3 regions of the Solibacillus sp. FSL K6-1554 genome follow, and region 1 is predicted to be linked to each of the others. Evidence: predicted binding sites of a transcription regulator. Region 1 holds the regulator's gene; each other region holds the start of a gene.
What was found. The regulator LexA, encoded in region 1, represses DNA repair genes until DNA is damaged. The targets are predictions, from matches to a motif close to CGAACATATGTTCG.
Positions count from the first base shown of each region.

Region 1 (10,476 bases):
GTATAGTGGTCAACAATCTCTTTGCCTGGCTTGTTGTATGTTGCTGCCAAGTGACGTTCAGCCATAGCCATACCTACTGACATGGCAATACCTTGTCCTAATGGACCAGTTGTCGCTTCAACACCAACTGTATGACCATATTCAGGATGTCCCGGTGTTTTTGAATTCCATTGACGGAAGTTTTTGATTTCTTCCATCTCTAAACCATAGCCACCCAAATGTAATAAACTATATAAAAGCATGGAACCATGTCCAGCTGATAATACGAAACGGTCGCGATTATACCAATTAGGATTTTGTGGGTTATGGCGTAATTGCTTCGTCCACAATGTATAGGCCATAGGTGCAGCACCCATTGGTAAACCTGGGTGACCAGAATTTGCTTTTTCAATTGCGTCGATTGATAATGTACGGATTGCGTTAATTGCTAACTGATCCATCTGTTGTGTCATTATGTGACATCCTTTCCTCGTACGATATTTATACCTTTTATAGTGTAGACAAATTCTCACAAGAAAACAATAATTTCTAAAAACGTCATCTAAAATATGTCATACTTAATATTAAATGTGACATATTAATGAAATGTTATTAGTTTAAGAATTTCTTCTGTGATTTTATTTGTTTTAATTTTTCAGGTGTCACATCATTGCCCTCTTCATCAATTACTTTCACATGCTCGATTGTATCGCGCATTGTGGAACGGAATGTATCTAAATACTCTTTGCGCAGCGCAGTGCGTTCCTTCGCTTGCTCTTCCGTCAATTTACCTTCTTTCGCTAATTTAGAAAGCTCATTAATTCGAGCTATTTTCTCTTTTGATAACATTTGAATCTCACCTTTCTTCCTACCTACTACAAAGGTATAAAAAAAACGACTTGAAGACAAGTGTTTACTCTTCAAGTCGCTCCATATATTCAATATATCTTCTATGTACGGTCGCTTTACTGATGGAAATGCCCAAACCAGACAATGTCGTAGCAATTTCTGCAAATGTTAAGCCTTTCTGGCGTAGCTGGACGATTTCTTCAACAGGGACTTCTTTACGTTCACGCCCTTCAATATTACCGCGGTTTTTTAAATTGTTTTGGGGCTGGTAGCCATTTTCTACAGCACGACGCATTCCCCGGCGGATTTTCGCATTATGCATACGACGCTGGTATTCTTCGACAATTGCTAAAATTTCGAGCAGCATTGTATCCATTTCGTTTAATACGACAGGACCTGCATCATTCAATGTATATACTGTCGCTTCATATTTTTGCAATAGGTGAAGTACTGCCATACGTGCATTACCGCGCCCTAACCGTGTTTCGTCCTGTACAAATAACGCTTTGACGCCGTCTTCTTTCATATAGTCAAGCATATCGAGCAGTCCATCTCGGTCCACATCATATCCGCTATGCTGATCCATGAAAATCTCCACATCATTATAGCCGAATGTTTTCGCATACTTTGTCAGCTCTTCTTGCTGACGTACTAGTGACGTTTCCTGTGTATTTTTATCCGTACTGACACGGCAATAAATTACTGCTTTAGTTTTTATCATTGTTCCCTCTCACTACTTTAATCGATTGCATATCAGTGGATTCATTCAGCTGGGCAATGTATTGTGAATCTTTTTCTACAGGTACAACCAGTACTTGTCCTAAAACAACTTTTTCATCCAGCAATCCGTTTTCCTTTTTCACTTCATCGATCCAATCATGCTTAGCCATTTTACCACGATATTGTTCTGCCAACGACCATAAAGTATCGCCATGCTCTATGCTAACGTGTTCGTATAATTCTATTTTATCGTCCTGCATCATGAATAAAGTAATCATAAGTACAGAGAATAGTAGAAACATTGATGTAAAGCCATTTAGTTTAGTTTTTTTCATTTGTAAAACCCTCTTTCGAATATATGTTCGGAATATTTGTTCTCATAATAATACGAACATATGTTTTTGTCAACCGTTTTTTCGAACTTATGTTTGCATTCGTGTTCGCATACTGCTATACTTACTTTAAGAAAAATAGCATGATAAAGAGGTGAGTTAGTTGACACAAAAAATTTCAAAGCGGCAGCAGGCTATTCTAACTTTTATAAAAGAGGAAGTTCGTTCTAAAGGCTATCCGCCATCAGTACGCGAAATTGGAGAAGCGGTAGGTTTAGCTTCCAGTTCAACTGTCCACGGGCATTTAGCTCGTTTAGAAAGTAAAGGGCTTATTCGTCGTGACCCTACTAAACCGCGTGCCATTGAAATATTGGACCAGGAAGAGATGAACATCACCAAACAAGGTGTCATCCATGTTCCGTTAATCGGTAAAGTTACAGCTGGTCTGCCTATTTCTGCAATCGAGGATATTCAGGAATATTTCCCGTTGCCGGATGCATACGGCTCACCGGAAGAAGAACTATTTATGCTTGAAATTATGGGTGAATCCATGATTGAAGCCGGAATTTTAAATGGGGATTATGTAATCGTCAAAAAAACGTCTACCGCGAACAATGGAGAGATTGTTGTAGCAATGACGGAAGATGATGAAGCGACAGTCAAACGCTTTTACAAAGAAAAAACTCATTTCCGCTTACAGCCTGAGAACAGTTCAATGGAGCCGATCATTGTCAATCAGGTTTCTATTTTAGGTAAAGTAGTCGGCCTCTATCGAAATATTCATTAATCAGAAGCTTGCCATTCTAATAGAATCGGCAAGTTTTTTAATGAAATAAAAAAACTCAGCCGTAAACGACTGAGCCTTTTATTACTTATGGCATGCTTCTATAAAACTTTTAAATAAGCGCTGTGCATAAACATCCCCGTTTGGCGCCAATTCTTCCGGGTGCCATTGTACCGCCACACAATACGGATGGGATTCGTGTTCAATTCCTTCAATAATGCCGTCTTTCGCAACTGCCGAAACAAGAAGTCCTTCCCCTAACTTTCCTACAGATTGATGGTGAAATGTGTTAACACGGAATGTTTCTTCTGTAAAAATCTCCTTAAATTTCGGTGTCTTCACTTCAACGGTATGTGCCAATTCTCCACGCTTTGAAGGTTGTTTATGTAAGATTATATTCTCCACCTGTGATGGTATATCCTGAATTATCGTACCTCCGAATGCAACATTCATAATTTGTTGTCCACGGCAAATACCTAGAACAGGCATTTGTCTTTTAAAGGCTGCCTTCATTAATAAAAGATCGCTGTCATCACGCTTTCTAACAACACTACCGATATGACGGTGCGGTTCCTCATTAAACAATAATGGATCGATATCCGCTCCACCAATTAATACGAGGCCATCAACTAAATTTAATACTGCTTCTACGTTTTCTTCCGTAGCATTCGGTATACAAATTGGTATACCCCCCGCTAGTTCTATCGACGTCAAATATGCGTTGTTTATATCCAATTTCTTGTCAAAATCATACATTGTTAATCCAATAATCGGTTTCATTCATTCTATCCCCTTACAATTTAAAGATAATTCCAATTATTTAAATTATACTATTTCGTTAAGCTATGTTACTACAAAAATATAAAAGGATTGCCTGATTGCAACCCTTTCCCTTTTAAACAATTTCCAGTTGTTTTATAAAATACTGTTTAATTTCTTTCCAGTTGTTCACACGCATGAAACCTTCTTCTGATCGATTGTACGGCATCGAATACAATATACCTGTTCCTTTAAATGACTTGAGTTGGCGTGGGCTATCGTCAATTAAATAATCAGTATGTATTACCGCTTTATTTCCACAAAACACTATGTTCTGTGTTTTGATAAATGGTAAATACTCCATTAACCAATCGTACTTCGCTGTAAATGACCCGGGTACATCCATGGCAGCTGTCGCAATATAAATCTCATAATGCTCCTGCAGCTCTCGAATGACATCAATTGCATCTTCATCCAGTACTTTTAAATCTCTGAAATAGCCGGGCTCATTTAATAGAGCAAATAATTTTTTCGCATCTTCTCTAGGTAAATCGCGCTGTGTCGTCAGAAGAAATTCTTCATCGGTAAAATTTGTCCCGAAATTCTCGTTATATGTAACACATAATTTCGAATAAAAGTCAGCCAGCACCTGGTCCATATCGATGGCAATGCTTTTTTTCATGTAATAGCCTCCTTGAAAATTCCTAATTTTAGTTTATACAATTGTATGGCGAAAAAACAAGGTATAACTCTTTACAATTAACAGCGTACATATTTACGTTTAAAGCCGATTCGTCCTTTTTCCACCTGTTTTTCTATTTCAGCAAAAGCGTGCAGCAAACCCGGCTTTTTCCCTTCACGTTTCGTTTCAATTGGCCCGATTTCCTTAGCGAATTGGACAGCCTCTTCATGTAGAGGTTTAAATGAAACACCTACTGTCATGACAAAGTTATTCATTGCTACTTGTGTACGTGGTGGTGCTTGACGGATATTTTGTTTTACATACTCAAGCATACCCAATAATTTTTCTTTTGAAAATTCTTCATCTTTACGATTGCCGAGCTGCCAGCAGTAACAATGCCAACCTGCCGACATTTTTAGTTCCTCACCACTTGCAATCCATTTATCGCTTACTTCTTGCGCAATATCGGATTCAGCCAAAGTCACTGCAACAACATAATCGGAAATCATATAAAAATAGGCTTGTTCAATCCAGCGATCGTAATCTTCTTCAGTCATTGCTTTCGGATCCGCAATAACCCCGGCAAAATACATTGCATCATAGTTGCCTGTCGCATAAAGCTGTTCAGCCAGCTCCTGATTTATTTTTATTTGTTTTACATACGGTTTCATCGAGCCAGTCGTTACACCGAATAACGGCTCCTTTGCTCCATTGGACATATAAATCTTTTTTGTACGCTCTTTACCCAATGCCTCTAATTCTTGCATCATTGTATCAAGTTTCATAATAGCCTCCTTATGTTCAATCGGTAAATTTTAATCCTTCTTATTATACGATTTATATACTTATCATTCCAAGGTACTGAAGCATTGGTGATCGCACATTTAAAATTTTTAAAAAATTGGCAATTGATTTAACCGAATAATAAAGCAACCTCTGAACAGAATAATGTCAGGAGGTGATTTTGATGTCAAAAAATAAAAACATCAATAACAAGAATAACGCCGAATTCGGAATGGAAACGGATGTTAACCAAGTAATGCAGCAAAACCAAAAAGCTGAAGCTAAAAAGCAACAAGCTTCTGGTGCGTTTGCAAATAGCGGTTTGCAGAAGAAACCGAATTCAATGAATGCTGAGTTTGGTATGGAAACAAACGTTAACCAGGTGAAACAGCAAAACCAGCAAGCTGAAGCTAAAAAGCAACAAGCTTCTGGTGTGTTTACAAACAGTGGTTTACAGAAAAAACTCACTTCAATGAACGCTGAGTTTGGCATGGAAACAGATGTTAACCAGGTAAAACAGCAAAACCAGCAAGCTGAAGCTAAAAAACAGCAAGCTTCTGGCTCTTACGGTAAAAACCGTTTCCAAAACGGCAATAAATAATGCATTATTGAACCGGCAATTTATATTGCCGGTTTCTTTTATATTATACGAATAAATTACAACAGTTATTTTGGTTAAAATTGAATACGACTATACAAAAAAAATGCAAAAAAAAGAGCTGGAATTTTAGCCCCAGCCCTTTCTTCTTAGTACATTTTCATATATTGGTCGCGTTCCCACTGGTGAACAGTTGAACGGTACATATCGAACTCAATTTCTTTTGCTTCTTTAAAGTTCGCATAGATATGGTTGCCTAATGCTCTTTGAACCACTTCATCTTTTGCTAGTAATGCTAATGCATCATCTAAAGCTGCAGGCAGATTATCGATGCCGTTAGCTTTACGCTCTTCTTCGCTCATTACATAAATGTTTCGGTTAATTGCTGGTGGTGGCGTTGTTTTTTTGCGGATCCCTTCAAGACCCGCCTCTAAAATTACCGCCATCGCTAAATATGGATTTGCTGATGGGTCCACTGAACGAACTTCTACACGTGTTGATACGCCACGAGAAGAAGGAATACGGATTAACGGTGAACGGTTTTGCGCAGACCATGCTACGTAACATGGAGCTTCATAACCTGGTACTAAACGTTTATAAGAGTTTACTGTCGGATTTGTAATTGCAGTAAAACCTTGAACATGGTCAAGCACACCTGCCATGAATTGCATCGCTGTTTCAGAAAGCCCTAATTCAGTAGACTCATCATAAAATGCATTTTCTTTTCCTTTAAATAAAGAAACGTTAAAGTGCATTCCCGATCCAGCTTCACCGAATAAAGGTTTTGGCATGAACGTCGCATGTAAACCGTGCTTACGTGCAATTGTCTTAACAACTAATTTAAATGTTTGGATGTTGTCGCATGCAGTAATAGCATCCGCATATTTAAAGTCAATCTCATGTTGACCCGGTGCAACTTCATGGTGAGAAGCTTCAATTTCAAAGCCCATTTCTTCCAATTCCAATACGATATCTCGACGGCAGTTTTCACCTAAATCTGTCGGTGCCAAGTCGAAATAGCCGCCGTGGTCATTTACTTCCAAGCTTGGCTCGCCTTTTGCATCCAGTTTAAATAGGAAAAACTCCGGTTCTGGTCCTAAGTTGAAATCTGTAAATCCTAGTTCTTTCATTTCCTTCAATACTCGTTTCAGGTTGTTACGTGGATCACCTGCAAATGGTGTACCGTTCGGATTGTAAATATCACAGATGAAACGTGCTACCTTCCCTTTTTCAGCTGTCCATGGGAAAATCATGAATGAATCATAATCCGGATATAAGTACATATCCGATTCTTCAATACGTACGAAACCTTCAATTGATGAACCATCAAACATCATTTTATTGTCCAATGCTTTATCTAGTTGGCTTACAGGAATTTCTACGTTTTTAATTGTCCCTAAAATATCTGTAAACTGTAAACGAATGAATTTTACTTGTTCTTCTTCTACTAGACGTTTAATATCGTCTTTTGTATATTTGCCCACTAAATTCCACACTCCTAAATTTGTTCAGTACCGATTTTACTCGATCTTTTATAATTTACACGCTATTGGTAAAAGCGCGATAAATCCCCTTGTCGAATAGATGTTTTTTGCATGCGTTGTGCCTGGCGCATTTCTTCACGTAAAATTTTGCGTAAGTCCGAATCGGAAATTTCTTTGCTCGCTTGCTGTGCTGCCGGATCATTTTTCAAAGCAAATACTTTTTTGATCCCTGCCATATTGATGCCCTGTTCAAGCATATCCTTGATTTCCAATAAAGTGTCGACATCATTTAAAGAAAACATGCGTCGATTTCCTTCTGTACGGTGCGGCTGAATTAAATCATGCTCTTCATAATAACGGATTTGTCTTGCTGTCAGATCCGTCAATTGCATGACGATACTTATCGATAATAGTGGCATTGAACGTCGAATTTCACTACTCAATTTAATTCACCTCCCTTATCGCTATATTACGACTTGTAATTTACATTGTCAAATGTATGTTAGAAAAACTGACATTACTTTTTTAAATGAGCGAAAAGTATACAGAATATAGCGAATTTTACGCATATAAAAAAATCGCCCATTAAATGGACGATCCCTAAATATCACTTTAGCTTTTGGACAGCAGAACAAATAGCATATTTTACATGTTCATATGTTAAACCACCCTGGATGAAGGCTGTATAAGGAGGGCGGATTGGACCGTCTGCCGTTAATTCAATACTTGATCCTTGAACAAATGTACCTGCCGCCATAATGACATCATCTTCGTATCCAGGCATATAGGCAGGCTCCGGCGCAAAATGGGCATTAATAGGTGAAGCAGCCTGAATCTCACGACAGAAAGCTATCATCTGTTCCGCCGTTTGGAATGAAACGGATTGAATGAGATCCGTACGAACATCAGTATAATGGGGAGATGTTGTCATACCGATTTCCTCAAGCATTGCGGATGTAAAAATTGCACCTTTTAAACTTTGTGCAACAATATGCGGTGCCATGAAGAAACCTTGGTAAAAGTCTGCTAACGTATTTAATGAAGCGCCTGCCTCAGCTCCAATTCCCGGTGATGTCATACGGTATGCACATTTTTCAACTAAATCTGCACGACCTGCAATATATCCACCGATTTTTGCAAAGCCCCCACCAGGATTTTTAATTAATGAACCGGCCATTAAGTCAACGCCAACTTCTGTCGGTTCAAGTAATTCCACAAATTCACCGTAGCAGTTATCTACAAAAATAATGGCATTCGGTGCGATTGTCCGTATTTTCACAACCATTTCGGAAATTTGTTTAATCGTAAATGATGGTCGTGTTGCATAGCCTTTGGAACGCTGTATCGCAATCATTTTCGTATTTTCGTTTACTGCCTTTTTTACACCTTCCCAATCGATTTTCTTATTGTCGATTAAATCTACATGAGAATAGCCAATCTTATAGTCTTTCAAGGAACCTGTATCCTTTTCGCCACCATCAACGATTGATTGTAGTGTATCGTACGGTTTGCCTGTAATATAAACCAATTCATCACCCGGTCGTAATACACCGAATAAACTTAATGTGATCGCATGTGTACCCGAAATGATCTGAGGACGTACGATGGCCGCCTCTGCCCCGAAAGTTTGCGCATATACACGCTCTAAATTATCTCGGCCCTCATCATCATATCCATACCCTGTTGAAGGATGAAGATGAAAGTCACTTACCTGATTATTTCGAAAAGCTGCCAGTACCTTTTGTTGATTATAAAATGCACGTTCATCGACTTCCTGATGATAAGTGCGGACTTTTTCTTCCACTTGTGCTGCAAGCGTTAATGTTTCAGCTGATAATATTGATTGAAATGCCATAATTCCTGCTCCATTCTGTTCAAACTGTATCCATTATACATGAAAAAAAATAGTTTTGACGAATGTTTGAAAAACTGCTATTGTCATGGTCGAAAGGACATTAAGGGAGAGATGTTTATGGCGTGGGATGTATTTAGTTTGATCGGAACGGTTGCCTTTGCCATTTCCGGGGCAATTGTGGCAATGGAAGAAGAGTATGATTTATTTGGGGTGTACATATTAGGTATCGTTACAGCTTTTGGCGGCGGGGCTATCCGTAATATATTAATCGGCCTGCCGGTCTCGACATTATGGAACCAGGAGCTTATGTTTCAATTCGCGCTTCTTGCGATTACGGTTTTCTTTTTAATTCCGCATCATTTATTTAAACAGTGGAGTCGATGGGGATACGTTACCGACGCAATCGGATTATCCGCCTTTGCCATTCAAGGTGCAATGCATGCTGTCCACCTGGAGTTACCGATTGTAGCAGTAATTGTAGCTGCCGTTTTAACAGGTGCAGGCGGGGGGGTGGTTCGGGACTTGCTTGCCGGTAGAAGACCCATTATACTGCGTCACGAAATTTATGCCGTTTGGGCGGCCAGTGCAGGTTTCTTAATCGGCCTTGAAATTTTTAAGGGGGATTTGTTTTTATACTTTTTATTTGTTTCCATTACTGTCCTGCGGATATGTTCATACACTAAAGGCTGGAGCCTGCCATCAAAGAAAATTTATTATACAAAGTAGGATAACTAAAGGGAGTGCCGAATCAATCGGCACTCCCTTCTTTTGGAAATTATTTAAATTCTAATTCTCCATCATAGGCCATCATTCCGCCATCTAAATTCGTTACATCAAAACCTTGCTCTGCCAGATATTCGCAAGCATTTGCACTGCGTACTCCGCCTTTACATACGACGATGTAGGATTTTGAATTGTCTAGTTCATTAGTACGTTCCGGGATTGAGCCAAGTGGAATATGTACAGCACCTGGAATCATTCCGTGTTCCACTTCAAAATCTTCACGAACATCGATTACATTTAAATCTTCATTTGCATCGAGTAAGTTGATCAGTTCATCTGTTGTCATCGTTTTCATCAAAAATCCTCCAATACTTATAGCATCTTAGTCATTATAATCAATCAGATCAAAATTCGCTACAAGTTTGGCTAGGTTGTTACTCTTCTTCCGTTAACGCTACATTTTTGGACGGTACAAAAGTAGAAATTGCATGCTTGTAAATAAGCTGCTGTTTTCCTTCCGATTCCAATAGTACGGTAAAGTTATCATATGATTTTATAAGTCCTTTTAATTGGAAGCCATTTAACAGAAATACCGTTACAAAAACATTATTTTTACGTAAATTGTTTAAAAAAGTATCTTGCAAATTTATCGATTTCATCGTCGTTCAATCTCCCTTACCTTAAAATACATGCAATAGTTACCTATTCGTTATGCGGACAAAATTTCCCTTTAAATTTAATGAATTTCAAATAAACTTTTTATTTTATTCCAATCATTTCCGATCCACGCAATTTCCATTTTATTTCGGAAATAGGTAAGTTGACGTTTCGCATAGCGACGGGAATTTTGTTTAATCTGTTCCACTGCTTCTTCAAGTGAAACAAGTCCATCAAAATGGGCATACAGCTCTTTATAGCCGATCGCTTT
Region 1 covers NZ_JBBOSS010000001.1:2,563,360-2,573,835, forward strand. Annotated here, with positions in the region: gene tkt (transketolase) at 1-452, opposite strand, end outside; gene MHB58_RS12775 (DUF896 domain-containing protein) at 592-828, opposite strand; gene MHB58_RS12780 (YneB family resolvase-like protein) at 893-1,549, opposite strand; gene yneA (cell division suppressor protein YneA) at 1,536-1,883, opposite strand; gene lexA (transcriptional repressor LexA) at 2,044-2,667, shown strand; gene MHB58_RS12795 (gamma-glutamyl-gamma-aminobutyrate hydrolase family protein) at 2,749-3,444, opposite strand; gene MHB58_RS12800 (5' nucleotidase, NT5C type) at 3,560-4,105, opposite strand; gene MHB58_RS12805 (DNA alkylation repair protein) at 4,183-4,890, opposite strand; gene MHB58_RS12810 (gamma-type small acid-soluble spore protein) at 5,073-5,489, shown strand; gene glnA (type I glutamate--ammonia ligase) at 5,636-6,970, opposite strand; gene MHB58_RS12820 (MerR family transcriptional regulator) at 7,033-7,413, opposite strand; gene MHB58_RS12825 (methionine gamma-lyase family protein) at 7,578-8,825, opposite strand; gene MHB58_RS12830 (trimeric intracellular cation channel family protein) at 8,943-9,551, shown strand; gene MHB58_RS12835 (rhodanese-like domain-containing protein) at 9,601-9,903, opposite strand; gene hfq (RNA chaperone Hfq) at 9,983-10,207, opposite strand; gene miaA (tRNA (adenosine(37)-N6)-dimethylallyltransferase MiaA) at 10,285-10,476, opposite strand, start outside.

Region 2 (10,476 bases), 660 kb from region 1:
TAGCATTCTTAGTATCATTAGCATTCTGTATTGCGGCATCAGCAAACTTACCGGTAATTATCTACACAATCTACTGGAAACGTTTCAACACATCAGGTGCGGTTACAGCAATGTTAACAGGTTTAATCTCTGCATTAATTTTAGTTGCCGTATCTCCAAACGTATGGAATCCGGTGGAAGGTAAAGCAATCTTTGTTGGTGAACCGTTAATTATGTTAACGAACCCGGCATTAATTTCTGTACCTCTTGGCTTCTTAGGCGGATTTATCGGTACATTAATTTCTAAAGAAAGAAATGATCTGAAATACCGTGAAGTTGAAGTAAAAGCTCAAACAGGTATTTCTGTACAAGACATTTCTCACTAAAATAACCTTCCTTACTTTGACGAGTTGAGGATAAACGAATCAGCCTCTAACACTGTTAGAGGCTGATTTCTTTATATATCTACTATTTACTACAAATGATTAAGGATTATTGAGCACTCGTATATAATTTCAAAACGTCTGAACAATCTTCATAACACACGCTCATCGAAAGGTTGTTATATGTAAATGAAGAAATATTGTAATCAAGAGCATAGCTATTTAATTCACACATATTTTCATGAATGCCCTCGCCTGTATATTTTAAAATCGCTTCTTTCCTCGTCCAAATCTCTGAAAACAGAGTGCCCGCTTTCAATTTGGTTTTTTCCTGTTCATGTAAAATCCAACCGTATAATGATTCCTCATAAGGGATTATCAAATGTTCCGCATCGATCCCAATATTCCCGATTGTACTGATTGCAACTACTAAAAACCGTTCTGTATGGCTCCAATTAATAAATTTTTCTTCACCGATTATATAAGGCTTGCCCCTTTCATCTTTTCGAATTCGAATATTAAATGTACTTTCGATAAGTTTTGACGCCCTCTTACCATCTACAAAAGTGGACTTATGTAAAAACTTCCGTAATAAAAAAAACGTCAAAATCCGCAGAATTTCTTGCCGGTTTTTGATGCTTTTTTTATATAATTTTCTATTAAAAACAGTAATATTCTCTTCAATATTTCATGGTACAATAGAAAAGCAGCATCCAGCTGACTCCTTTTGTAAAGGAGGTGTACTACTGTGTCTTATCCATCACGCAAAGAAAAGGCTAAGGCTGTTTCGGAAAAAAAGCGTAACGAAAAACTCGCCATTTTTCGCTATGTGACTGATCTTTTTCGTCTAGTCGATACAATTTATCGTTTTTTCCGAATGATGCTGTAAAAAATTTATTTTCACCACTTAGACTCGCCATCTAGGTGGTGTTTTTAATTTCAACTATCAAAAAGGGTAAATAAAAAAGCGATTGGGGGCCACCCAACCGCTCTGTACTACTGTAGATCCATCACGCATGAATCTTACTAACTTCATTGTATGAAAGTATGCCTTCCATGTCAATGAATTACTTTTATCTTATGTTTAGAATCCAGCTAATATACACGAATCCCTACTCTGTCTTCTCCACATAGGCGCGGCTAATTGCCCCATCGCCTTCTGTATCAATCCGCAGTGAACCGTTTGAATAACGGTCCGCTCTCGTTAAGGATGTCACAGAGATCGTTTCCTGTACGCCTTTTTCTGTCTCAATAGTAAACGTATTTCTAAAGTTGACAACTAAAATTGTAAAAATTCGGTGCGGGTTCGATTTCAACTCTTTTAAAATGACGACGCCGCGTTTTGCACGGTTGCCAAGTTCAAGTTCCGATAATAACATTCGTTTGACGGCACCGCGCTGTGTTACGATTACGAGCTCTTGTTCCTGATCCGGTTTTAACAATGCAACCGCCGCAAGGTACTCGCCCTCTTTAACAATAATCCCTTTAACTCCTGCTGTTTTCACACCTGTTACCGGAAGATCTTCCATAGGGAAACGGATTGTATAGCTCGTGTTTGTAGAAAGCAATACTTCTTCCTTATCCGTAACAAGACGCGCAAAAATCATCTCGTCTTCGCCTTTTAAATTCATTGTCTTAATCGGTTTCGAATAACGAGTGACGATATAGTCAGCAAGTGCCGACCGCTTAATTTGCCCTTCTTTTGTAGCGGTAAATACATACATATTCGGTTGCTCAAATGTTTCAATACCGATGACTTCGATAATTTCTTCGTTTGAGTCGATCGGCACAATACTTGAAATATGCTGTCCGAGATCTTTCCAGCGAATATCCGGCAATTCATGTACCGGCTGGTAAATGTAGTGCCCTTTATTCGTAAACAGGAGTAAATGATGCTGCGTGTTCAAGTTAGCTTCATACAGCAAATAATCGGAATCCTTCATCGCAAAATCCTTGCCGTTTGACGCACTGTGTGAACGAAGACTTGTCCGCTTTACATAGCCGTCTTTTGTTACGGTTACGACAACTTCTTCACTTGGGACCAATACATCGCGCGTTACTTTAATTTCTTCGATTTCTGCTTCGATTGTAGAAAGGCGAGGTAAAGTAAAGCGTTTTTTAATGTCATTTAACTCGGACTTAATAACACGGATCAACTTCTTCTCGTCCTCTAAAATGGCTTTCAGTTTCACAACAAGTTCATGTAATTCATCTTGCTCTTTTTGCAGTTGTGTAATATCGGTATTCGTTAAACGGTAAAGTTGTAGGCTGACAATTGCTTCTGCCTGTTCTTCCGAAAAGCCGAATTTCTCGATAATGTTATTTTTCGCATCGCGTTTATCTTTTGAAGCACGGATTGTTTCAATCACTTCATCTAAAATAGATAGGGCCTTCATAAGACCTTCAACGATATGTAAGCGATCTTCTGCACGCGTCAAGTCATACTGGGATCTGCGGCGCACAATTTCCTTTTGGTGATCAATATACGCATCCAACATGAGCGGCAGTGTCATCATCATTGGACGACGGTTATGAATCGCAATCATATTGAAGTTATACGAAACTTGCAAATCTGTTGATTTTAATAGAAAGTTTAAAATCCCTTGTGCAGGTACATCTTTTTTCAGCTCCACAACAATTCGTAAACCATTACGGTCCGATTCATCGCGAATTTCGGAAATGCCGTCTAAACGGCGGTCATTTACACGCAACTCATCCATTTTACGAATCATGTTGGCCTTATTTACTTCAAATGGAATTTCTGTAATGATAATTTGCTCTTTATTGCCTTTTAGCTGTTCAATTTCTGTGCGTGAACGGACAATAATTTTCCCTTTTCCTGTTTCGTACGCTTTTTTAATGCCGTCAACACCTTGAATAATACCGCCTGTCGGAAAATCGGGACCTTTAATAACGGTCATCAGTTCATCGACTGTACAGCTTTTGTTATCCAGACGCATTAAAACCGCATCAAGTGCTTCCTGCAAATTATGTGGCGGAATATCCGTCGCATAACCAGCCGAAATCCCTGTTGCGCCGTTAACTAACAGATTTGGGAATCGAGATGGCAATACAGTAGGTTCCATATCCTGATCATCAAAGTTCGGGACAAATTCTACTGTATTTTTGTTAATATCACGTAACAGTTCAGCGGCAATTGCAGATAGACGCGCTTCCGTATAACGCATTGCGGCTGGCGGGTCCCCATCGACAGAACCGTTGTTACCATGCATTTCTACCAGCATATGACGGCTTTTCCAGTCCTGACTCATACGGACCATTGCATCATACACCGAAGTATCTCCGTGCGGGTGATAGTTACCGATTACATTTCCGACTGTTTTTGCCGATTTACGGAACGGTTTGTCAAAAGTATTACCTTCATGGAACATCGCATACATTATACGACGCTGAACAGGTTTTAGCCCGTCACGTGTATCCGGTAATGCACGGTCTTGAATAATATATTTGGAATAGCGACCAAAACGGTCACCCATTACTTCTTCTAAAGGCAAATCTTGAAATTTTTCTACAAAACTCATTATTCGTTAACCTCCTCATGCTGGATGAATTCATTTTCTAAAATGCTTGCATCCTCTTCCATGCCGAAGTTGACGTTTGATTCAATCCATTTACGGCGGGGCTCTACTTTATCGCCCATCAATGTCGTAATACGACGTTCTGCACGAGCACCATCTTCAATTTTAACGCGGATTAATGTACGTGTTTCGGGATTCATCGTTGTATCCCAAAGCTGGTCGGCATTCATCTCACCTAACCCTTTATAGCGCTGAATAATATAGCCTTTGCCGATTTTTTTCGTAGCTGCACTCAGCTCCTGTTCTGTCCAAGCATACATAAGCTCCTGCTTTTTGCCGGATCCTTTTGATACTTTATAAAGAGGCGGCAACGCAATATATACTTTTCCTGCTTCGATGAGCGGACGCATATAACGGTAGAAGAATGTCAGCAATAATACCTGAATGTGAGCACCATCTGTATCGGCATCGGTCATGATGACAACTTTATCGTAAGCGGCATCTTCCACCGAAAAATCAGCTCCGACACCGGCACCGATCGTATGGATAATCGTTGCGATTTCTTCATTTTTCATAATGTCCTGCAGCTTTGCCTTTTCGGTATTGATGACTTTACCGCGCAATGGCAAAATCGCCTGGAACGTCCGATCACGACCTTGCTTAGCCGAACCACCCGCAGAATCACCCTCTACTAGGTATAATTCATTTCTTGAAGCATTTTTCGACTGTGCAGGTGTCAACTTACCAGACAGAAGAGTACTTGATTTTCTCTTTTTCCCATTACGGGCATCATCACGTGCTTTACGTGCTGCTTCACGCACTTGTTGGGCACGAATTGCTTTACGCACTAAAGAAGCCGACAGCTCGGCATTTTCTTCAAGCACATACATTAATTGTTCTGAAACAACGGTATCAACGGCTGAACGAGCTTCAGATGTACCAAGCTTTCCTTTTGTCTGACCTTCAAATTGAAGCAGATTTTCAGGAATACGGACAGAAACAATTGCTGTCAGACCTTCACGAATATCGGTACCTTCCAGATTTTTATCTTTTTCTTTCAGTAATCCAATTTTGCGGGCGTATTCATTAAATACACGTGTCAGAGCTGTTTTGGCACCTGTTTCATGTGTACCCCCATCACGAGTACGGACATTGTTGACGAACGATAAAATCGTTTCGGAATAGCCGTCGTTAAATTGCAGTGCGAACTCCACTTCAATTTCTTGAATTGTGCCTTCTACATATTTAACCGGATGTAATACGTCTTTTTCTTCGTTTAAGTATGTGACGAACGCTTCAATCCCGTTTTCATAATAGAAAATTTCATGCTGTCCTTCTCCACGGGCATCGATCAGTTCAATTTTTAATCCTTTTAATAAAAATGCAGATTCACGTAAGCGCTCTGCCAATGTATCATAATTATATTTAATGACAGAAAAAATCGATGGATCCGGCAGGAAATGTACGAGTGTTCCTGTTTCCTTCGTTTTCCCGATCATATCAAGCGATGTCGCCGGTTTCCCGCCTTGCTCAAAGCGCTGGCGATAAATTTGGTTATCACGGTAAATCGTTACTTCCAAAAATGATGATAAGGCGTTTACAACAGATGAACCAACACCATGTAAACCACCACTTGTTTTATAGCCGCCTTGTCCAAACTTTCCGCCTGCATGAAGGATGGTGAAAATAATTTCCGGGGTTGGTTTACCCATTTTATGCATACCTGTTGGCATACCACGACCATGGTCACGCACGCTAATACTGTTATCTTCATGAATCTTCACGATGATATGATTTCCATATCCAGCAAGCGCTTCATCCACTGCATTGTCTACAATTTCATACACTAAGTGGTGAAGACCTCGACTATCTGTAGAACCAATATACATCCCTGGTCTTTTGCGTACGGCTTCTAAACCTTCTAATACTTGAATGGCATCTTCATTATACGAAATACCGGTTTGGTTTTTTACCAAATGTAATCCCCTCCAAAAATACAAACAAACGTTCTATTTACTACCTAATCGTACGCTCAAATATGCATGATGTCAATGTTTAAAGGTACTGATTTAGGCTTTGCAAAGATTAATTGTATCATCAAAAACGAACGTTTAAAAGCATATCCTTTAGTAGCAAACAATAAAATGTAACTTTTTCCCTGTTTTTTCACGATGGACGAAAAAATAATACCTCTTTCCTTCTATTAAAAAACATTGTAAAATATTCGATACATACTATTAGTACCAAGTAGTAATTCTGAATTCGAAAGGAGCACAACACTTGATCAACGCGTTAATTATTATTTGTGCTTATTTAATCGGTTCCATTCCATCAGCTTTGTGGATTGGCAAAATTTTTTACAAAACGGACATTCGACAACAAGGCAGCGGCAATCTAGGAACGACCAATACATTTAGGGTATTAGGTAAAAAACCGGGTATTGCCGTATTGCTTATTGATATATTAAAAGGAACGGCTGCGGTATTGCTACCGTTATTGCCGTTTTTTGCAGACAGCACTGTCCACCCGCTATTCTTGGGTGTGATTGCAGCAGCAGGCCATATGTTCCCGATTTTCGCAAGCTTCCGTGGAGGGAAAGCGGTTGCTACAAGCGGCGGTGTTATTTTAGGCTATAATTTACCGTTATTTTTAATTTTAATCATCGTATTTGTCATCGCCTTAAAGTTAACTAAGATGGTGAGCTTGTCATCTATGATTGTATCCGCTGTGGCCGTTATTTATGTAATTGTTCATTGGATGCTGACAGGTGAATATGCATTACTCATTTTAGTTGTCGTTTTGGCAGGCTTTATTTTTTACCGTCACCGTGAAAATATTAAGCGGATTAAAGCGGGTACTGAACCGAAAATTAAAGGATTTTAAACTGTTGACTGAAGGGGTTTCCTTTCAGTCTTTTTTTGTGCCTGAAATTCAGAACGCGAGCTTTGTAAGTTTTTTTTATTTACTGCATAATGGCAATAGAGGTGAAACATATGGAAATCAAACTATCAGAAAAAGCACTCAATTGGTTTAAACAAGAGATGGAAGTAGAAAAAGGCGATTTTATTCGCTTTTATGCACGATATGGAGGTTCTTCACCTTTTCATGAAGGTTTTTCGTTAGGCATGACCCGGGAACAGCCGCATGAAATAGGCGTTGAAACAGTTGTTGAAGGCATTCATTATTATATCGAAAAATCCGATGAATGGTTTTTTAATGAACATCATTTAGTTGTAGATGTCGACAATTCGTCCGATGAATTGCGCTATTCATATGAAAATTAAATACCTATATTCCCTATTCTAATCGGGTCTATTTGCAGCTCAAAAAGTTCAAATGTTTCGAATTTATTGTAAATCCATTTTTGCCGATTCAATCGTTATAATGAGTAAGGATTATATTGAGGATTGATGAGGGATTACATGTGAAAGTGAAACAGGAATTTTATTGGCGCTGCGTATTTTTTATTGCAGGCATCATTGTTTTATCATTAGGCGTCGCATTGACGATCAAAGGACAAATACTGGGCGTTGGGTCATGGGATGTCCTTCATATCGGACTACAAAAAAACTTGGGCTTGACGGTCGGTATGTGGTCCATTATTTTGGGCTTGCTAATTCTGGCTGTTGATACGTTTTTCACAAAAAGATTGCCAAAAGCAGGGACTTATTTGGACATGTTCCTGACAGGGATTTTTATTGATATATTTTTGATAGTATTACCGGATGCGAATACACTGTTAGAACAAACATTGGCGTTTGTTGTTGGCGTTGTCCTGCTCGGCTTCGGCTGCGGGATGTATATGGTCGCAAACCTCGGTGTAGGACCTCGTGATACATTAATGCTGCTGTTGGTGCATCGCCTCGGCTGGAGTGTCAACCGCGCACGGACGACAATGGAAGTAACGGTTGCTGTATTAGGTTTTGTATTGGGCGGACCAGTCGGAGTCGGTACTGTATTTATGGCGTTCGGCTTAGGGCCTGTCGTACAATGGGCACTCAAATGGAACGGAAAGCTGTTCCACCGCGCAGCAGGTGTCGAAAGTGTTGTTATATAAATAATGAGGAGAGCAAGCATTATGCGTTTGCTTTCTTTTTTTTACATTTAAATTGTTACAATTTTCAAAAAATACTTTCACGACAATGAAAAAAGGTGCATAGTAGTAAGTGGAGGTGTTTTTAAAATGATACATATTGAAAATATCCATTTATATCGCAATGACAAAAAGATTTTAAATGATTTAAGCTGGCATGTACAAAAAGGACAGCATTGGGCTATTTTAGGGTTAAACGGATCCGGCAAAACGACGTTGCTGAAAGTTATTAACGGCTATATTTGGCCAAATGAAGGTAAGGTCCAAGTACTGGGTGAAACATATGGCAAGACGTATATACCGAAACTGCGGACACGGATCGGCTGGGTCAGCAATGCGATGATCGATAACTTCAACTGGCAGGATAATGCAATTGAAATCGTGCTCAGCGGAAAATTCGGTGCCCTTCGCCTTTTCAATGATGTGACGGAAGAAGAAATTGACCATGCGGTTTCTATTATGAAGCATTTTCACTGTGACCATTTAGCAAATAAATCATTCGAGCATTTGTCTCAAGGTGAACGGCAGCGTGTTCAAATAGCAAGGGCCATTATGGCTGATCCGGAAATCTTAATATTGGATGAGCCATGTGGCGGTCTGGACTTAATCGAACGGGAAAACTTGCTGCAAACAATAGAACAGATTGCACAGGCAGAAAACGGCCCTACCCTAATTTACGTGACGCATCATGTAGAAGAAATACTTCCTTGTTTTAGCCATGTACTTTTAATGAAAGACGGAAAAAATGTCGAAGCCAATGCACGCGAAGTTGTTTTAACAGACGAATTATTAAGCGATTTCTTCGGGCGGGAAATTAGTTTGCAGATTGAACGCGAACGTGCCTGGGTCGCAATTAAATAAAACGAACCAGCAGGAGTCCATCTCTTGCTGGTTCGTTTCATTTATAAGCATTAAATATGATATTCAATATTTTCATCGACGTAATGCCATTCATACGGCGTTTCTTGGTATACGTAGTAGTTCAGCCAGTTGTAGAACAACAGATGCGAATGGGCACGCCAAACATTTTTCGGTGCCTGCAACGGGTCGTTATTCGGGAAATAGTTGATCGGAATTTCCGTATTGTCCGGATCTTTCTCAATATCTCGGAAGTACTCATCCGATAAAGTCGTTGCATCATATTCCAGATGCCCTGTAATCATAATATGTTTATTGTTTTTCGATTGAACGATAAACACGCCTGCATCATCCGAATAGCTTAATAGTCGCAAGTCAGGGTGTGCCCGCACTTCATCAATTGAAACCGACGTGTGGCGTGAATGCGGTGCCACATACTCATCACTGAATCCCCGCACTAAATCTACTGTTAAATCCGTAATCACATGGGAATAAACACCGGAGCATTTCTTCGGCAATTCGAATTTTCCAATGCCAAAATGGTGATACAAGGCAGCTTGGGCGCCCCAACATATATACATAATCGAAGTGACATGTTCATCTGCCCAGTCCATAACATGCGTAATCTCATTCCAGTAGCCAACATCTTCAAAATCCATTTTCTCTACTGGCGCTCCTGTAATAATGAGCCCATCAAAGCGACGGTGCTTCACTTGGTCGAACGTTCGGTAAAATGTATCTAAATGCGATTTGGAAACATTTTTTGATTCGTATGTAGCCGTGTTTAAAAATGTCACATCTACCTGTAATGGTGTATTACCGAGTAAGCGCAGCAACTGCAGTTCGGTTTTCTCTTTTTCAGGCATTAGATTAAACACTAAAATATTTAATGGTCGAATTTGTTGTGTTTTCGCACGGTCTTCCTCCATGACGAAAATCTTCTCTTTTCTAAGCAGCTCACCCGCCGGTAAATGTTTCGGGATATTAATCGGCATTCCACTTTCCCCCTCATAAACTTTTTCAACAATCTTTTAATAATCTGTAGTTTTCAGGCAATGCATTGTTTTATGAATGAAACAAACTGTTCCAGAACAATATAAAAAGCCCCTCTCATTCCAGCAAAACAGAAATGAGAGGGGCCTTTTTACCCGTTCTTATCTGCCAAGGTTCACACCTTGCTGGAAGTAGCACCTTTCTAGTTGAACTAGAGGTTGCTGAAGCATCATAAGGCCAAGTCCCTCCGCTTCTCTTGATAAGACTATTAAATTGTCATTAGTGTATCATGTACTTTATAATTTTGCAATAATTCTAAAAATATTATTTCACGCTTACTACAACTGTTCTTTTTCTATATTGAATAACATTGTCTCCAGCTGTTCATCCCATACACGTGTCAATGTATTGTATACCCGCATAAAATGTCTGTTTTCCTTTTGATCGAAAAGCAAAAAACATAGGACCGGTATATCATTAATCTGGATCGATTCCGTCGAAACAACACTCGTTATATAGTGCGGTACTTCATCTTCCGCCACCGGTTGTTCGGAAAGTCGCTGTTGTATGAAATCAATCAGCACTCTCTCTTCAATTGCTTCGATTTCTTCTGTTTCGATTGTCGGGAAAG
Region 2 covers NZ_JBBOSS010000001.1:1,904,816-1,915,291, reverse strand. Annotated here, with positions in the region: gene MHB58_RS09335 (solute symporter family protein) at 1-365, shown strand, start outside; gene MHB58_RS09330 (4'-phosphopantetheinyl transferase family protein) at 472-969, opposite strand; gene MHB58_RS09325 (hypothetical protein) at 1,111-1,251, shown strand; gene parC (DNA topoisomerase IV subunit A) at 1,475-3,904, opposite strand; gene parE (DNA topoisomerase IV subunit B) at 3,904-5,877, opposite strand; gene plsY (glycerol-3-phosphate 1-O-acyltransferase PlsY) at 6,182-6,784, shown strand; gene MHB58_RS09305 (HesB/YadR/YfhF family protein) at 6,895-7,185, shown strand; gene MHB58_RS09300 (YczE/YyaS/YitT family protein) at 7,332-7,958, shown strand; gene MHB58_RS09295 (ABC transporter ATP-binding protein) at 8,085-8,855, shown strand; gene metA (homoserine O-acetyltransferase MetA) at 8,906-9,847, opposite strand; SAM riboswitch class I at 10,004-10,111, opposite strand; gene MHB58_RS09285 (nucleoside-diphosphate sugar epimerase) at 10,184-10,476, opposite strand, start outside.
Region 2: a site for LexA is predicted at 5,899-5,912, ahead of parE (DNA topoisomerase IV subunit B). Genes of this name have one in related genera too.

Region 3 (10,476 bases), 2.0 Mb from region 1:
ACTTACTGGCACTACAAGCACAAGGTTTATACAACGAAATCGATCCGGTAGAAGGAGCAAACGGCCCGATTATCAAAGTTGGAGGCAAACAGCTTGTAAACCTGTCTTCAAACAACTATTTAGGTTTGGCGACGAACGATGAGCTGAAGAAAATCGCTCAAGACACGATCGCTTCATACGGTGTCGGTGCTGGTGCTGTTCGTACAATTAACGGCACACTTGATCTACATGTAAAACTAGAAGAAACATTAGCAAAGTTTAAAGGTACAGAAGCAGCAATTAGCTATCAATCAGGCTTCAACTGTAATATGGCGGCAATTTCGGCTGTTATGGACAAAAATGATGCAATATTATCGGATGCATTAAACCATGCTTCAATTATCGACGGCTGCCGTTTATCAAAAGCAAAAATCATTCCGTTTGCGCATGCGGATATGGATGATTTACGCGCAAAAGCAAAAGACGCAACAGAATCAGGCCTTTACAATAAAGTAATGGTCATTACAGATGGCGTTTTCTCGATGGACGGCGATATTGCCAAGCTTCCGGAAATCGTGGAAATCGCAAAAGAATTTGATTTAATTACGTATGTAGACGATGCACACGGTTCAGGCGTTACAGGTAAAGGTGCCGGAACAGTGAAGCATTTCGGTCTGCAACATGATATCGACTTCCAAATCGGTACATTGTCAAAAGCAATCGGTGTTGTCGGCGGCTATGTGGCAGGGAAGAAAAATCTGATCGACTGGCTAAAAGTTCGATCCCGTCCGTTTTTATTCTCAACAGCATTACCACCAGGGGATGTTGCGGCTATTACACGTGCTGTAGAGATGATTATGGAATCAACTGAGCTGCATGACAAGCTTTGGGAAAACGGTCAGTATTTAAAAGACGGCCTAGCAAAACTTGGCTTTAATATCGGGGATTCGGAAACACCGATTACACCATGTATTATCGGCGAAGAAAAGCTGACACAACAATTCTCGAAACGTTTACTTGAAGAAGGTGTGTACGCAAAAGCAATCGTGTTCCCGACAGTACCAAAAGGAACAGGCCGCGTGCGCAATATGCCAACAGCGGCACATACGAAAGAAATGCTCGATGAAGCACTAGCGATTTATGAAAAAGTAGGCCGCGAGTTAGAAGTAATTAAATAAACGATGTAAAGCTCAGCGCTGTTTTTATGGTGCTGAGTTTTTTGTGATTTGAGGATTAAAAATGGAATTGAGGATTATAAAATAGAGACTGAGGATTATGTGAGAGCAAGTGAGGATTATTAAGTGATGGTTGAGGATTACTGAGTCAAAACTGAGGATTAAAACAAAAATGCGGCGAATAAAACACCGCATTTCTGATAGCAGAACCATACAATGAAAAGTTATTTCAAAACCGTCTCCTCAAACAGACCAAGCTTTGCGACACGCTGCATTGCTTCGCGCAAACGTTCTTCACCGACGAGCAGTCCGACACGAATATAGCCTTCGCCGTATTCACCAAAACCATTACCGGCTGCAACGGCAATATCCGCTCTTTCCAGCAAATAGTCGGCAAATAGCTCGCTTGTATATGGTGCAGGTACAGGGAGCCATGCGAAAAACGAGCCTTTCGGAGCTGTGATTTCCCAGCCGATTTTATGAGCCTCTTCAACGAGTACATTGCGGCGACGCTCATATAATGCACGAAGTTCCTGTACACAAGCTTGCTCCTCGTTCAGTGCAACGGCCGCTGCATGCTGAATAGCAGGGAACTGGCTGCAAAACAGATGGTCCTGAATAATATTGATCGCTTCAATCATTTTTGCATTGCCGACAGCAAAGCCGATGCGCCAGCCTGCCATATTGTACGATTTTGACAATGTATAAAGCTCAATACCGACTTCTTTTGCGCCTGGTGCTTGCAGGAAGCTTGGCGGACGCCCCCCATCAAAACCTATTGCCCCGTAAGCAAAGTCATGGGCAACCGCAATGTTATTTTCTTTAGCGAACTGTACGGTCTGTTCAAAAAAATCATGTGTTGCGATACCGCCAGTCGGATTGTTTGGATAGTTTAAATACATCAATTTTGCCCGTTGTTTAATGTCTGCGGACAATGCTTCGTAATCTGGCAAAAAGTGATTTTCCTCTTGAAGCGGCATCGTATCAAATTTTACATCTGCGAGTGCGACACCGGATAAGTAATCGGGATAACCCGGATCTGGAAGGAGCATATAGTCACCCGGATTCAGGAGCCCAAGCGGAAGTTCGACTAAACCGATTTTTGTTCCGCCAAGGACAGCCACTTCTGTAGCAGGATCAATATCGACATTATATTCACGTTTGTAAAAATCTGCAGCCGCTTGCTTGAGCTCTGCAATACCGCGGAATGGGGAATATTTATGTGTTTGTGGGTCGTTTGCCGCAATTTGCAGTGCTTCAACAATATGTGCCGGTGTCGGCTGGTCCGGATTTCCCTGACCTAAATTAATGACATCGCGCCCTTCAGCAAGAGCTTCATTTACTTTATTTACAAGTGCTGCGAAAAACTGTTGTGGTAATTGTTGCAGCTTTTTCGAGAATTCAATCATTTTTTATCACCTCTGAAAAATAGTAAGGTTAATGTTAGTCTAAAACTTCACTTAAGTAAAGTGAAGATTTTGACAACTTGAAGTGAGATGTTACAATGAGTACGAATAAGCGAAAATTGATTCGCACGGAATTTTTAAGGCGGTGGCAGTTATGAAAATTGGTTGTATTCAGTTGAATGTTGGTTTTGGCAAGGTAGATGAAAACTATGAACGCGCGGAGAAGTTTATTCGCGAAGCGGTAGCAGGCGGTGCTGAAATCGTCGTATTGCCGGAAATGTGGAATACGGGCTATGCGCTCGAAAAACTGGAAGAGCTGGCAGACGAAAATGGTAAACGTACAAAAGCATTTCTAAGCAGTCTTTCAAAAGAATTGGCGGTACATATTGTAGGCGGTTCGGTATCGGTGAAGCGTGATGATAAGTTTTACAATACGATGTATACGTACAATCGCGATGGTGAATTAGTCGGCGAGTACAGTAAAGTGCATTTATTCCGCTTAATGGATGAGCATTTATATTTGGAATCCGGCAGTAACATGAACCGTTTCGCATTAGGTGAGCTCGAAGCGGGCGGAGCGATTTGCTACGATATCCGCTTCCCGGAATGGCTGCGCTCTCATGCATTGGACGGTGCTAAGGTACTGTTCATACCAGCACAGTGGCCGACACCACGTATTGATCACTGGAAAATATTACTGCAGGCGCGTGCGATTGAAAATCAGTGCTTCGTCGTTGCGGTAAATCGTATTGCCCGTAAAGTGGAAAATTTTAATGGCCAGTCGATGATTATCGGACCATGGGGCGAGGTGCTTTGGACAGGCGCAGAAGATGAGGAGCTGGCGATTATTGACGTTGATTTTTCAACGGTCGATGAAGTGCGCAGCCGCATCCCTGTATACGAAGATCGCCGTCCAGGTCTTTATGAAAAAGTAATAAAAGAATAAGTTTTAGAAGCGTACTGGATAATGCCAGTGCGCTTTTTTACATTAAGCAGCAAAATAACTCTTTCATACCGAAAAAAATCCCTAACAACCAAAACAGCCACTACTTTCCACTTGCCATCTCACACGTCTCATTTTAATATAAGAACAAACGTTCGATATAAGGAGATGAGCTTTATGTATGAAAATGCGCCGGAACGTTCGATTATTTGTATTGATATGCGCAGTTTTTATGCAAGCTGTATTGCATCAGTTGAAAATTTAAATGTAATGGAAGTCCCGATTGCGATTGTCGGAAATTTTCAGCAAAAGGGAAGTGTTGTACTTGCAGCGTCCCCTCCGATGAAAAAGCGCTTTAATATTCGCACAGGTTCGCGATTATACGAAATCCCGCCACATCCGGATATTCGCCTTTTTGAGCCGCGGATGTCGTTATTTATTCGCATATCAATGGAAATTACACGTCTGTTCAATGAGTTCGTTCCAAAAGAGGCCATTCATGTATATAGCGTCGATGAGAGTTTTATCGATTTAACCGGAACAGAAAAGTTATGGGGACCGCCCGAAGAAACGGCAAAATATATTCAGCAGCTCGTTTACAACCAATTTGAAATTCCATGTGCAGTCGGTTTTGGCCCAAATATGCTGATGGCGAAACTGGCGCTCGACATCGAAGCAAAAAAGACGGGATTTGCAAAATGGACATATAATGATGTACCGGAAAAACTGTGGCCGATCATGCCGCTGTCTACAATGTGGGGCATCGGTAGCCGAACGGAAAGAACGCTGAACCATATGGGGATTTACTCTGTCTATGATTTGGCGCATGCCGATTTAGCGTTACTTGAAAAGCGCTTCGGTGTTCTCGGCAACCAGCTTTATTACCACGCATGGGGAATCGATCATTCGACAGTCGGAGCACCGATTATGCAAGGGCAGATCAGCTTTGGGAAAGGCCAAATGCTGATGCGCGATTATCGCAGCCGAAAAGAAATTTTAGTCGTATTGCTGGAAATGTGTGAAGACGTGGCAAGGCGGGCGCGGGAAGCGAAAAAAATTGGGCGGACGATTTCATTAGGGCTTAGCTACAGTAAAGATGCCTTCGGAGGCGGATTTCATCGTTCCCGCACAATTGATGAGCCGACAAACGATACAATGAAAATTTTCGAAGTATGCAAGCAGCTGCTCGACGAATTTTATGCAGAACGACCGGCACGCAAAGTTACGATTACATTAAGCAATATTGAAAGTGAATATTCGATGCAGCTCAGTCTGTTTGATGAGATGAGATGGCGCAACCGCAAGCTCGGAGAAACGATGGACCGTTTACGTACAAAATACGGCACAACAGCGATTTTGCGTGCTGTTTCCTATACGGAAGCCGGCACTGCACTCACACGCGCTAAACTAGTAGGCGGGCATAAACAATAAGGAGTGAAGGCGATGAACAAAGATAGAGGAACAATTAAATGGAGCGCAATGATGCTGCCGGAGCATGTCCAACTATTGCGTGAATGGCAGGAAGAGGACACAATTGTTACCCAACCCCAACTCGACGAAGCCCAGTTAGAACAAATTAACATCAATCTGCAGCGAGCCTACACAGAGCATTGCCCGATCCAACTAAAAGTATGGGAGCAAACAGGCCTTTATACAGTTTCCGGAGCAATTCAAAAAATCAACATCCACGAACAATACGTCAAGCTGGCAAACAGCGAAAGAATTCAATTCCGCCATATTTATGAAGCACTCTTGGATGAGTAGACTTTCTAATCGTCCAATAAAAAATAAGATGATAAAACCAGATATTAAGTAAGTTGATTGGAATGAGGGGAGGCGAGTGTTCGTGCTGACGGTTTCACCTTTCGCTACAAGCAAGCTTCCAGCGGGAACAGCAAAATTTATTTTGCGACGAAAGCGAAGCGTCAGGAGCACCGACGCCTGAGCAAAAGGAACAAAAGCTAAGAACGCCACGTCCTGTGGCAACGCTTTTGTGACCAACATCGTGTTGGCCTCGTGCCCGCGGAAAGCGTCCGACCTGGAATGGAAATCAACCCAATGTTAGAAAGGGAAATTAAATTTCTCTCGATTTTACAACCAGAGCCATTCGTATAAAAGTAATCTTTCTATTCGAATATTTCACACGTACAAATGTATTGCTGAAAAAGAATATTTTTTAAATATTGTTTTTTAGAAAAGAACACCATATAATGAATTTCATGAAAATGTTTGAACATCAAGTTTTACGGATGGTTCTATGTATTTTCCACAAGGACATTTGTTTTAATAGATGAGAAATAATAGACGGTATATTCAGCGGTAACAGGCTGAAAATTGTCTTTTAAAGGATAGGGAGGCTTCAGCGTGAAGAAAATTATGGTGACCGGTGCTTTAGGTCAAATTGGTTCGGAATTAGTAGAGAAATTACGCCATACGTATGGCACAGATAATGTATTGGCAACAGATATTCGAAAGATTGATCAGCATGAAGGTCCATTTGAAGTATTGGATGTAACAGATGGGAAACGCATGCACACACTTGCCCATGATTTTGGTGCAGACACGATGATACACATGGCTGCATTACTCTCGGCAACAGCAGAAAAAAATCCGGTTTTCGCCTGGAATTTAAATATGGGCGGTTTAATGAATGCACTTGAAGTGGCGCGTGAACTTGATATGCAGTTTTTTACGCCAAGCTCAATCGGCGCATTTGGTCCTTCTACGCCAAAGGACAATACACCACAAGATACACTGCAACGTCCAACAACGATGTACGGTGTCAATAAAGTAGCAGGCGAATTGTTATGCGACTACTACTACACACGCTTTGGGCTGGATACACGCGGTGTCCGTTTCCCGGGGCTGATTTCGTATGTGACGCCACCTGGTGGAGGAACGACGGACTATGCGGTAGATATTTATTATAAAGCAATCTTGGAAGGACGCTACACATCGTATATTGCGGAAGGTACGTATATGGATATGATGTATATGCCGGATGCACTGCAGGCTATTGTTGATTTAATGGAAGCGGACCCTGCAAAGCTTGTGCACCGCAATGCATTTAATATTTCGGCGATGAGCTTTGAGCCGTCACAAATCGCAGCCGAAATTAAAAAGCATATTCCAAGCTTTACAATGGATTATGATGTCGACCCGATCCGTCAGGCAATTGCGGACAGCTGGCCAAATGCAATCGACTCATCGGCAGCGATTGAAGAATGGGGCTTCAAGGCTAGCTACGATCTGGAAAAAATGACGGTCGATATGCTGGAAAAACTAAAAGTACGATTAGCACAAAACGCGATTTAACTTATAGAAGCGAGTGAAACTGTTGAAAAGCAGTTCACTCGCTTTTTTATATAGGTGCCTGTGGAAAGCCTCGATGTGGGAGACCCTAAAAGCAAAATTCTGTAATATTCGGTTCTCTAGTAAAATGAAATCGCTGCATTATTAACAAAATATTTTTATTTTTCAGTATATTATATTAAAATGATATTGTGGGAGAAATTAGGAGGCGTTTTATTGGTAATGGGGATTGCCGGTAAAGATAGTGCCTCATAAAAGGGGGAAATATATTGATGATGCAAACACCACTCGTTCTAACAGATATGGTCAAGCGTGCAGAAACGTATTATGCACACAAAGAAATTATTTCACGTACAAGTGAAAAGAAGGTTCATCGCCTTACATACGGGCAATGGGTAAAGCGTACAAGAAAGCTAGCGCATGCATTAACAAAGCTGGGCATGGAGCGCGGTGATAAAATTGCGTCATTTGCCTGGAACCAGCATCGCCATTTAGAAGCGTATTTTGCGGTTCCATGCGCAGGTGCAATTTTGCATATGGTCAATATTCGCCTGTCAACGGAACATATTGCGTATATTATTAATCATGCGGGAGATAAAATAATTTTAATAGATGAAGATTTAGTGCCGCTCATTGAGGAAGTACAATCGGAATTGAAAACAATCGAGCATTACATCATTATGACGGATGGGGAATTGCCGGAAACGACTTTGCCGAATGTACTGTCATATGAAGCATTGCTGGAAGAAGCAGATGAAAACTTTGCATTCCCGGAAGATTTGGATGAAAATGCGCCGGCAAGCATGTGCTATACAAGTGCAACAACAGGGAATCCAAAAGGGGTTGTGTATACACATCGTTCGCTCGTGCTGCATTCCATGTCGATTTCAATGGTGGATACGATGGCAATTTCAGAACGTGACACGATTTTACCGATTGTTCCAATGTTCCATGTCAACGCTTGGGGAATGCCGTTTGCAGCAGTGAATGTAGGGGCTACGCAAGTATTGATCGGTCCTCAATTTACCCCGCCCCTAATACTGGATTTCATTGAGCAGTACAATGTAACGAAAACGGCGGGTGTACCGACAATCTGGCTTGGCGCATTGCAGGAACAGGAAAAAAGAGCCCGTGATTTATCCACATTACAGGAAATTTTCTGTGGAGGATCGGCTTCACCAAAAGGCCTTATTAAAAAGTACGAAGAAATGGGCGTCAACTATATTGTGGTATACGGCATGACGGAAACTTCACCGATTGTTTCGATGTCACGTGATATGTCACATATGAATGACTGGTCATTGGATGAAAAAATTGAAACACGCGCAATGCAAGGCTTAACGGTTCCAGGAATTGAATCGAGCATCGTCAATGAAAACGGTGAAGTGCCGTGGAACGGAGAAACAATGGGCGAGCTGCGTCTGCGTGGTCCATGGATTGCGGCGGAATATTATAAAGATGAACGTACAGCGGAAGCCTTTTCTGATGGTTGGCTGTATACAGGGGATATCGCGGTTCGTTCAAAAGAGGGATTCATTAAAATAACAGACCGAACGAAAGATTTAATCAAATCCGGTGGTGAGTGGATCTCATCCGTTGATTTGGAAAATGCGCTTATGTCGCATGAAACGGTATTTGAAGCGGCAGTCATTGCTATTCCACACGCGAAATGGCAAGAGCGTCCGCTGGCATGTGTTGTCTTGAAAGAGGGGGCCTATGCAACAAAAGAGGAACTTATAGCATTTTTGGGAGGCCAATTTGCAAAGTGGTGGCTGCCGGATGATATCGTCTTCCTAACGGAAATTCCGAAAACTTCTGTCGGGAAGTTCTTAAAGGCGAAGTTACGTGAAAATGTGAATGAAATTTATCCACAGCTTCAACTGTAATTTGAAATGATGGGAACGCTCTGAATTACCGGGCGTTCCTTTTTTATATTTTTACTAGAATAAAAAGGGAAGGTGTGCAAAAATAATGGCAAGTTGATTTCAATTAAAGAAGGTGCGGAAATTGCGAATTTTAGTAGCGGACGATGATCATACATTGTGTGATAACATCGCGAAAATATTGAAGCTCGATTTTTATGCGGTTGATTCCGTGTTTGATGGAGCAGAAGCGAAGGATTTAATTGAGTACTATCAATACGATCTGCTCGTGCTCGACTGGATGATGCCGGAAGCTTTAGGGATTGAAGTTTGCCGGTATGCACGGAGCAAAGGATTTGATGGTGGAATTTTAATGCTGACGGCAAAAGATGCAACGGAGGACATTATCGAAGGATTGGATAATGGCGCGGATGACTATATGGTGAAGCCATTTAAAATGGAGGAGCTTCGCGCAAGAGTCCGGGCACTGTTGCGTCGGAAAAACAAAATGGTGGAAGAGGAAGTCAGCGTAGGTTCGCTGAAGCTTAATAAAAACAAGCGGACCGTTTTTATTGAGAATTTCGAAGTAAGCCTGACGAAAAATGAATTTCTGCTGCTCGAATATTTAATTGAAAACAGAGGACAAGTACTGACACATGAACAGATGCTCGACTATATTTGGGACATTGACGATAATGCCAACACAAATACGCTGGCAGCACTCATCCGTCTAGTGCGCAAGAAAATCGATATGGAAGATGAGCCGTCCTATATTCAAAGTATTCGCGGACTTGGCTATAAATTGAGGGACAGCGATGTTTAGAAAAATAAAAATGCGCCTCACATGGATGAATGCCATCAGCTATTTTGTTTTTCTCGTGCTGTTTTTAATTGTTTTCTATATATCTTTTGCGCAAATTTTGAACAAAGTGCAGGAAAATATGGTTGAAAGTTATGCGGCTAACAATATTGATAAGTTTTTCAATATTTATAACGGACCACCGAAGCCTCCTCAGCGTTTTGAACTTGAAGTCGATCAAGTGAGCTTCTTTTATGTTATTAACCGTGATCTGGAGATTCTGTACGGAGAAGAGTTGCATGCCGGATTCAATGAAGTATTGCAGGGGAATTTAACGCCGGTAGAGACGAAACAGTTTAAACGATATGACTACGAAGGCGAAACATTGCTCGTCATGACACAGGCTGTGCGCATGAAAGGGGAGACATTAGGCTATATCGCAGTTGGCCAAGATGTCACGACATATGAAGAACTGTTACAAAACGTGCTTATTTTACTTATCATGCTTCTGACTGTTTCAAGTATCGGCATCGGGATATTAAGTTATTTCCTAGTGAAAAAATCGATGGCACCAATTCAAACATCGTATGAGCAACAGCGCCAATTCGTAGCAAATGCTTCCCACGAGCTCCGGACACCGCTTGCCGTACTGTACAGCTCGCTGGAATTATTCGAAGCGCAGATGAAGCAAAAGGAAACCGATTATCCAACAGATACGATGGATGATATGAAAAATGAAGCGAATTATATGAATGACATGCTTTCAAGTTTGCTTACGTTAACACGTTCGGATCAAAATCAAATTCAGCTGACAATCAATGAAGTGGATTTATCGAAAGTACTCATTCAGCGAACACGCCGCTTTGCCAAAACTGTGCAACATCTATCATTTCAGCTCGATATTGAAGAGGATTTGACGATTGAAGCGGATAAAATATTGGTAGAAGAACTGCTTTATATTTTATTGAAAAATGCAGTGATCTATACGACGGAAGGTACG
Region 3 covers NZ_JBBOSS010000001.1:513,784-524,259, forward strand. Annotated here, with positions in the region: gene MHB58_RS02595 (glycine C-acetyltransferase) at 1-1,157, shown strand, start outside; gene MHB58_RS02600 (pyridoxal phosphate-dependent aminotransferase) at 1,379-2,563, opposite strand; gene MHB58_RS02605 (carbon-nitrogen family hydrolase) at 2,715-3,506, shown strand; gene MHB58_RS02610 (Y-family DNA polymerase) at 3,681-4,934, shown strand; gene MHB58_RS02615 (YolD-like family protein) at 4,947-5,267, shown strand; gene MHB58_RS02620 (L-threonine 3-dehydrogenase) at 5,868-6,818, shown strand; gene MHB58_RS02625 (long-chain fatty acid--CoA ligase) at 7,088-8,701, shown strand; gene MHB58_RS02630 (response regulator transcription factor) at 8,814-9,500, shown strand; gene MHB58_RS02635 (sensor histidine kinase) at 9,493-10,476, shown strand, end outside.
Region 3: a site for LexA is predicted at 3,648-3,661, ahead of MHB58_RS02610 (Y-family DNA polymerase). Genes of this name have one in related genera too.